DNA from 4 places in the Providencia sp. Me31A genome. Region 1 is predicted to be linked to each of the others. Evidence: predicted binding sites of a transcription regulator. Region 1 holds the regulator's gene; each other region holds the start of a gene.
What was found. Region 1 encodes PhoB, which activates phosphate uptake and scavenging genes when phosphate is short. Its sites were predicted from a motif close to CTGTCATAAAACTGNCNNAT; they were not measured.

Region 1 (2,213 bases):
GCAATTGGAGAGCCACAATAACGAATATGTTGTTGTCCACCAATAACTTGTGGACGATGGATATGCCCTAATGCAATGTAATCTGCTGGGGGAAATGCCCCTGATGGGAAAGCATCTAAGGTACCAATATATATGTCACGCACTGAATCTGTGAGTGCAGCACCGATAACTGTTAAGTGCCCTGTCGCAATAATCGGGATATCGAGACCTAATGTCGCGCGTTGCTCTAGGGCGAGTTGATAGCTCATTTTGTAATAGTCATGAATAGCGGTTTGCAGTGAAAGTTGTTTTTCTTCACTGCTTTGTCCTGCAACGCTCTGTTGTATATCCCGAGGGCGCAGGAATGGGATCGCGCAAACTAGCCCAATTGGTTGTGATTGCTTATTGCGTAAAGTGATAACATTGGGCTCTGTTCCTGATGTGATCACATGGGTATTAAGATAGCTGAGTAGAGAACTTGATTCATTAAGCACGGATACGGAATCATGGTTACCGCTTAAAATGACTAACTGGCAGCCTGTTTTTTGCAGGTCGACGACAAACTTGTTATACAGTTCACGTGCGTAACTGGGTGGTGAGCCGGTATCAAAAATATCACCTGCAACAATAACCGCATCTACATGGTGGAGTTCGACTTGTTCGACTAGCCAATTTAAGAAATGCTGGTGCTCAGACGCACGGCTTTTGGTAAAGAAATACTGACCAAGGTGCCAGTCAGAGGTATGAATAATGCGCATGAGCTATCAATTCCTTTCATTATTAAGTGTAATGAATATTCTAAGAAACAGTATACCTTATCCATCTAATTGGTTGGGCAAAGTCGGTGCATTTATCGTAACATGACTGAAATATTTCACTTAGATGACATTTAGCCGCTAAAATAAAGCGGAATATATGCTTTACCGGTGGGGGTTCATAATTCTGTCATAAAAGTGACGCATAATGCTTTCACATTAAAAATGTCTTCTTATTTACAGGAACAATCATGGCAAGACGCATTCTAGTTGTTGAAGATGAAGCGCCCATCCGAGAAATGGTTTGTTTTGTATTAGAACAGAATGGTTTTCAATCTATTGAAGCTGATGATTATGACAGCGCAATAGCTCAGCTTGTCGACCCACTACCCGATTTAGTGCTACTGGATTGGATGATCCCTGGTGGCTCAGGTATCCAAGTCATTAAGCATATGAAACGCGATAGCGCAACACGCGATGTCCCTGTCATGATGCTAACAGCGCGAGGGGAAGAAGAAGATCGCGTAAAAGGCTTAGAAGTCGGGGCTGACGACTATTTAATTAAGCCATTTTCCCCAAAAGAGTTAATTGCACGAGTGAAAGCCATTTTGCGCCGTATTTCACCGATGGCGACAGAGGATATTATTGAAATGAATGGGTTAACATTAGATCCCACATCTCATCGTGTTACCAGCAATGATATTCCTATCGACATGGGGCCGACGGAATATAAGTTACTGCATTTCTTTATGACCCACCCCGAGCGCGTGTATAGTCGCGAACAACTGCTTAATTATGTGTGGGGGGCGAATGTTTATGTGGAAGACAGAACAGTGGATGTCCATATTCGACGCTTAAGAAAAGCACTGGAAACGGAAGGGCATGATAGAATGGTACAAACCGTACGCGGTACAGGTTACCGTTTTTCAGTCCGTTATTGATACCACCTAGGGAGAGGCCAGCGTGCTTGAACGCTTATCAATTAAACAGCTGATTTGGGGGCTGTTTTTATTTATCTTACCCGCATTGATATTATCCATTTTTATCGGCCACCTCGCGTGGCTTTTGGTGATATCATTATTGGCAGCATTAGGTTGGCATGGATATAACTTACTAAAACTTTCCTACTGGTTATGGCTTGATAAAAGTATGCTGCCGCCAGAAGGTAAAGGGGGATGGGCGCCAATATTTTATGGCATCTATCAAATGCAGCAACGTAACCGTAAACGCCGCCGTGAGTTAGGCCAGTTAATTAAACGTTTTCGTAGCGGGGCGGAATCTTTACCTGATGCAGTGGTGATGATGACGACGGAAGGCAATATTTTCTGGTGTAACCGCCACGCTCAAGCGTTACTTGGTTTTCGATGGCCGGAAGATAATGGTCAGCACATTTTTAACTTATTACGTTACCCTGATTTTAGCCGTTATTTTTCGATTAAAAGCTATGAACAGGCGCTGACCATCGAACTCAACAGCGGT
Region 2 (2,213 bases), on a different contig from region 1:
AGCAACCTGCACTTTTGGTGTTATTAGATGGCCAAATTTATCTACAAAATTATCAAATGGCGAAATTTTTTGATAAGTGGATAAATGGTGGTGATCTTCCTGCAATGAATATTGTATTTGTTGATAGCATTAATTCAGATCGCCGTGGGGACGAATTACCTCCCAATGATGATTTCCCTAAATTGCTGGTGGATGAATTAATGCCGCTACTCGCCAAAAAAGGCATTCAAGCAGAGGCAAATCGTACCATTATTGCAGGCTCTAGTTTTGGTGGGTTAGGGGCGACTTGGAATGCATTACAACATCCGGAAGTGTTTGGTAATGTACTTAGCATGTCAGGTTCTTATTGGTGGGCGCCAAAGGGGGAAGATCCTGAATGGTTGATCCGTCAGATAGAAAACATGCCCCCACTGCCCATTCGCTTTTTCCTTGAAGCGGGGTTATTTGAACAAAGAGGTAGTTGGGGTGGGATTATTCAAAATCATTATCGCTTATTTGATGTGCTAAAACACAAAGGTTATCAGGCGGACGCACTAGAGTTACCGAGTGGACATGATTATGTTTCTTGGTGTGAAACGCTGTATGAAGGCACAAAACAGCTAGCCTCGCAGTGGTAAATTACGCCTATTATTGTGACAAAAAGCAGCTTATATGGAGCTGCTTTTTCACATTTATGACAACCATCTTTATTCCGCAATAAAAACGTCATTCAACTGTCATCTAGCTCCTTTAGCATGCCTATTATTATTTGAAGCATACATTCTCTTTTTCATTATTGATTGGCAAGGAAACAGTTATGACGGGTAATTTTATGAAATCCCTTTTAGCGGTTACGGTAAGCACGTTAGTTTTAGGTACTACAATTCCTGCTTATGCCGCAGATAAAAATGATGCCGTTTCTGAAAATCGAGCTGCTCAAGGCGATATTACTAAATTTGGCGGAGCGCGTCGTTTAGCGACTGAACAAACTGACATAATGAAAGCGGCTCTTCATAATGGTCAAGCTAAAAATGTGATTTTATTTATCGGTGATGGTATGGGAGATTCTGAAATTACCGTCGCACGTAACTATGCAGAAGGTGCTTCTGGCTTTTTCAAAGGTATTGATGCACTGCCTATTACGGGGCAATATACCCATTATGCGTTAGATAAAAAAACGCAGAAACCAGACTATGTGACTGACTCTGCGGCTTCGGCGACAGCATGGTCATCTGGTGTGAAAACGTATAATGGTGCATTAGGGATTGATGTCTTTGGCAATGACCATGAAACTTTAATTGAAATTGCGAAGCGTAACGGTAAAGCAACGGGTAACGTAACCACGTCTGAAATTCAAGATGCAACACCAGCGGCACAGTACTCTCATGTGAGTGCGCGTAAATGTTATGGTCCTGAAGAAACGTCAGAAAAATGTGCGACGAATGCGTTAGAAAATGGCGGACGTGGTTCAATTTCAGAACAATTGCTGGTGACGCGTGCTGATGTCACTTTAGGTGGCGGAGCAAAAAGTTTTCAACAAGAAGCGAAGGCTGGCGACTATAAAGGCAAAACGCTAGAACAACAAGCGATTGAGCGTGGTTTTAATATTGTACGTGACGTAAATGCCTTGAATGATGTTAAAGTGGCCAACCAAGACAAACCTGTTTTAGGCTTATTCCATGATGGCAATATGGCGGTCGCATGGGAAGGTCCGAAAGCCGTTCATTATGGTAATATTAATAACCCGCCACTTGAGTGTAAGCCGAACGCAAAATTAGACCCTAATGCACCGACATTAGCGCAAATGACTAAAAAAGCGATTGAGTTATTGGAAGTCAACCCAAATGGTTTCTTCTTACAAGTTGAAAGCGCCTCTATTGACAAACAAGATCACAAAGCCAATCCATGTGGTCAAATTGGTGAAACCGTCGCCCTTGATGAAGCGGTACAAGTCGGCTTAGATTTTGCGAAAAAACACGGTGATACATTAGTTATCGTGACTGCCGATCACTCTCATTCAAGCCAAATTATTCCAGAAGGCACTAAATCCACAGGTTTAACTCAAGCGCTGATCACCAAAGATGGCTCTGTCATGGTTGTCAACTACGGTAACTCTGAAGAGGATGACTCACAGGAGCATACGGGAGCTCAGCTACGTGTGGCAGCTTATGGCCCACATGCGGCAAATGTAATGGGTCTGACTGACCAAACCGATTTGTTCTTTACCATGCGTG
Region 3 (2,213 bases), on a different contig from region 1:
AGCCATTGAATGGGCCGATAAACGCGACCCAAATAATAATACAGTCAGACGTGAGCTGAGCTTGACATGGCAATCAACCTTGGCGCCTGCGAATGTGGTCGATGAAGGGACATGGCCACCTAAAGCGGGAGAAGTTTCGATTGAGCAAACGGTGGTTAAAGAGCTCGGTTTAAAAATTGGTGATAAATTAACGTTTAACGCTGGGGCTCAGGTATTTAATGCCACGGTAAGCAGTATTCGTACGGTTGATTGGGAAAGCTTGCGTCCAAACTTTTATTTTATTTTTTCTGAAGAAACGCTTTCTGCAATGCCTACTACTTGGCTCAGCAGTTTCCATTATGAAGGGGATGGACAATTATTGACGCAGCTTAGCCGTCATTACCCAACGATTAATGTGCTTGATACTGGTGCGATTATTACCCAAATCCAGCAAATTCTTCAGCAAGTAAGCCAAGCCTTAGAAGTCATGGTTGTATTGGTTATTTTCTGTGGCTTATTACTGTTGTTGGCACAAATTCAAGTGGGAATGAGCCAACGAGAGCGAGAGCTTGTGGTATATCGCACACTTGGAGCCAGCAAAAAATTAATGCGTAGAACGTTATGGAGTGAATTCGCATTACTTGGCGTAATGGCGGGGCTTGCAGCAGCCTTTGGGGCAGAAATTGCGTTGTGGTTATTGCAACGTAAAGTGTTTGACTTCCCTTGGCAACCAGAGTGGCGTATGTGGATACTATTGCCATTGTGTGCAGCAATTTTATTATCCATTTGCGGTGGTTGGCTAGGGTTACGTTTATTAGGCACGGGCAATCAACATCGCCGTTTACCGAATAGTTAATACTCTTCAAACCTCAAGTTGTAGGAGGACTGCAACTTGAGGTATTTAGAAAGCTATAATGCTAAGTAAAAATACCTAATTTCACTATTCATTGAATACTATAAAAATTCTTGTTTTTCAGTAAAATAACTGTCTTCAATCCTTCATAAAAGCTTCATTCATCAACGTTATGATTCGGCTGTCGATTATTGATAGCCTTACAATGGAAACATAACATGACCCGCCACAATTCTATCAAACATAAATTAGGTTCTTTGTCATTATTGGCAAGTTTAGTGTCATTTAGCCTCACCGGGTTTGCTCAACAAGAAGTGCCAGCAACATTGGCTGGACACTCAATTTTGCCCGTTAACTCAACGGTTCCAGCACCAGAAAATGCCCCATCAGACTTACAAATCAGTGGCAAATTTACGACGGGTACCCGCATCGATACTTTAGGTAAAGTGGAAGGAAAATCAGCGGATCGCCCGACTGGGATGCATATTCCAATTAAAGGGCAGCCATTACAAGGGCATTCTGGGATTAAACGTATGTCTGATGGGACATATTGGGTGCTGACGGATAATGGCTTTGGCAACAAAGTAAACTCCCCTGACTCGATGTTATACATCACTCAGTATGATATTGATTTCAAATCAGGTAAAACCACACCACTGAAAACAGTTTTCTTCCAAGACCCAAATAAAATTATTCCTTTTCATATCATTAATGAAAGTACCAAAGAGCGCTATTTGACAGGCAGCGATTTTGATCCAGAAAGTTTTCAATTTGCGGATGGGGCATTATGGGTGGGGGATGAGTTTGGTCCTTATTTAATCAAAATGGACTTAGATGGCAAGGTATTAGCCTTGTTTGAAACACAAGTAGATGGAAAGAAAATTGTTTCTCCTGACCATTACCAAATCACCACGCCAAGTAAACCCACGGATAGAGTGGCTTTCCAAGTCAATCGTTCAAAAGGTTTTGAAGGCATGGCATCATCACCTGACGGGGCAAAACTATACCCAATGTTGGAGGGGGCGATTTGGCATGATGAGAAGCAAGATTATGAAACTGTAGAAGGTAAACGTGCCGCACGTATTCTTGAGTTTGATGTAAAAAAACAAGAGTGGACAGGAAGAAGCTGGTTGTATGTCTTTGAAGATGATCAAAATGCCATTGGTGACTTTAACTTAATTGATGATACTCATGGCTTAATTATTGAGCGTGATAATGGTGAAGGAACCGCAGATAAAGCCTGTGCTGAAGGTAGCCATAAGACCGAGAATTGTTTTAGTAACCTAGCTAAGTTTAAGCGTGTATATCGAATCGAATTTTCAGATAAAAATGTCGGTGGGGCGGTTGATAAGCAGGCGTATATTGATTTAATGAATATCAA
Region 4 (2,213 bases), on a different contig from region 1:
CGCACGAACTGCTGTCACAACTTCTTCAGGTAAAATAGCGTAATCTAATGCTTCCGCTTGTTTACCCCCCTTGTCATAAGCCCAGTTGAAGAAGTCGAGAACGGCTTTACCTTTCTCTGCATTAGCTTGTTGTTTGTGTACTAATATGAAAGTGGTTGACGTAATTGGCCATGCATTAGCACCATCACGATTTGTCAGGTCTTGAGCGAATGAATGAGACCAGTCCACTTTTTTCGCTGCCGCGCTAAAGCTTTCGCCTGTCGGAGACACGGCTTCGCCGTCCGCAGAGATAAGTTTAGTATACGCAAGATTATTTTGTTTTGCGTAAGCGTATTCCACATAGCCAATTGAACCTGGCAGACGTTGAACGAAAGCCGCAACACCGTCATTACCTTTGCCGCCTACGCTATTTTTCGGCCAGTTAACCGTTGAACCTGCACCAATATCTGATTTCCAACTTGCACTGACTTTTGCTAAGTAGCTAGTAAAGACAAATGTTGTACCTGAACCGTCAGAGCGTCTTACAACTGCAATAGCTTGGTCTGGAAGGTTAACATTCGGATTTAATTTAACAATTGCTGGGTCATTCCATCTGGTAATTTTACCTAAATAGATATCACCCAATGTGTTGCCATCTAACGTCAATTGGCCAGATTCGATACCTTTTACATTTACTGCCAGTACGACACCACCGATGACGGTTGGGAACTGGAATAAACCATCTTCTTTGAGTTTTTCGTCAGTCAATGGGGCATCAGATGCACCGAAATCAACTGTTTTTGCATTAATTTGTTTTACACCACCAGAAGAACCAATCCCCTGATAGTTCACTTTATTACCTGTTTCTTTCTGATAAGAGTCTGCCCACTTTGCATAAACAGGAGCAGGGAAGGTCGCGCCAGCTCCCGTCAGGCTGGTAGCAGCAAAAGAAGACATTGCAGTCAGAGATAAAGTTGCTGCCATTACGCTTGCTAAGGTGGTACGCGTCATTTTCATAATCCCTCCGGGGATGTATAGAAACAATCAAGTATAAAATTGTTGGGTGTATGTCACGGTAGGAAAAATAGGACAATTTAGTTACGACAACATGTCGTTTTTATGACAGTTTTATGACAATTGATTATTTTTTCATTGGAAAGAAAGTAAAAACGAAGGGAAATAAAATTTTATATTATAAAATTCAAGTAGTTAAACATTTATAGCTTCAACACTGATGCCAAAAAGAAAAATGACAGACTGTCATAAAAGCGAAAAATATTTTTATATTGCTGACCATAGAACAATACTCAAAACAATTTGTGTCGCAGCCAACAACGCTGCGGTGCAAAGTGTGAAGAGTAAAGGGATAGCTCTAAATAGTTCAAGTTGTCGGTAGGCGCCAAGCGAAGATATCCCTAGGAGCATACATAAGTATGTGACTAGGGGAGCTGAGTGTAGGTTACCCCCCTACAGCTTGAAATATGACGAGATATCAGTCTTCTTTCTCTTTAAGAGGAAGCAAAGCCCTAATCGCAAATCCTCCGCGCTCACTCTTATGAACCTCAATACTCCCTTCATGAGCATCAACAATCCGTCGAATAATCGCCAGTCCCAAGCCTGTCCCTTTGTTGCTACGAGCTTCTTCACCTTGCACAAATGGTTGGAACAAACGATGGATATCTTCCTCTTTGATACCGACACCGTCATCTTCTACTTGGAACCAAACACTATCTTCTGTTTTACCACTACTGACTTTAATCCACCCATTACCATAGCGGTAAGCATTAACAATCATATTGGTAATCGCGCGTTTAATCGCTAATGGATTACCATTAACAATCATTGAATCTGGCTCTAGAGCCGTTTCAATTTCACCAATCACATTACTTTCTGAATTTACCGCTTCCATTAAGATAACGTTAAGATCGCAGAACTCCATATCCATCTCCTGCCCTGTTTTTAGGTAAGACATGAATTGGCCAATAATAGCATCACATTCTTCAATATCTTTATTGATAGACTCCGCCAGATAGCTATCCTCGGGACTCATCATTTCTGTGGCTAAACGAATTCGCGTTAATGGTGTTCTTAAATCGTGGCTAACCCCTGCCATTAAGACAGTTCGGTCATTTTCTAAGGTTTTAATCTCTGCGGCCATATGATTAAAAGAACGAATAGCCGCTCTTACCTCAGTCGCCCCTTTTTCCTGCATAGGGGGTAAAACAATCCCTTTA

Region 2: a site for PhoB is predicted at 703-722, ahead of phoA (alkaline phosphatase). Genes of this name have one in related genera too.
Region 3: a site for PhoB is predicted at 965-984, ahead of ACLPIE_RS01565 (esterase-like activity of phytase family protein). Genes of this name have one in related genera too.
Region 4: a site for PhoB is predicted at 1,097-1,116, ahead of pstS (phosphate ABC transporter substrate-binding protein PstS). Genes of this name have one in related genera too.

What each region holds. Positions count from the first base shown of each region.
Region 1 is NZ_JBKQGZ010000008.1:76,654-78,866, forward strand. Features, by position in the region: gene sbcD (exonuclease subunit SbcD) at 1-737, opposite strand, end outside; gene phoB (phosphate regulon transcriptional regulator PhoB) at 986-1,675, shown strand; gene phoR (phosphate regulon sensor histidine kinase PhoR) at 1,698-2,213, shown strand, end outside.
Region 2 is NZ_JBKQGZ010000028.1:35,999-38,211, reverse strand. Features, by position in the region: gene ACLPIE_RS19430 (alpha/beta hydrolase-fold protein) at 1-617, shown strand, start outside; gene phoA (alkaline phosphatase) at 797-2,213, shown strand, end outside.
Region 3 is NZ_JBKQGZ010000002.1:32,529-34,741, reverse strand. Features, by position in the region: gene ybbP (putative ABC transporter permease subunit YbbP) at 1-835, shown strand, start outside; gene ACLPIE_RS01565 (esterase-like activity of phytase family protein) at 1,051-2,213, shown strand, end outside.
Region 4 is NZ_JBKQGZ010000019.1:92,554-94,766, reverse strand. Features, by position in the region: gene pstS (phosphate ABC transporter substrate-binding protein PstS) at 1-996, opposite strand, end outside; gene envZ (two-component system sensor histidine kinase EnvZ) at 1,472-2,213, opposite strand, start outside.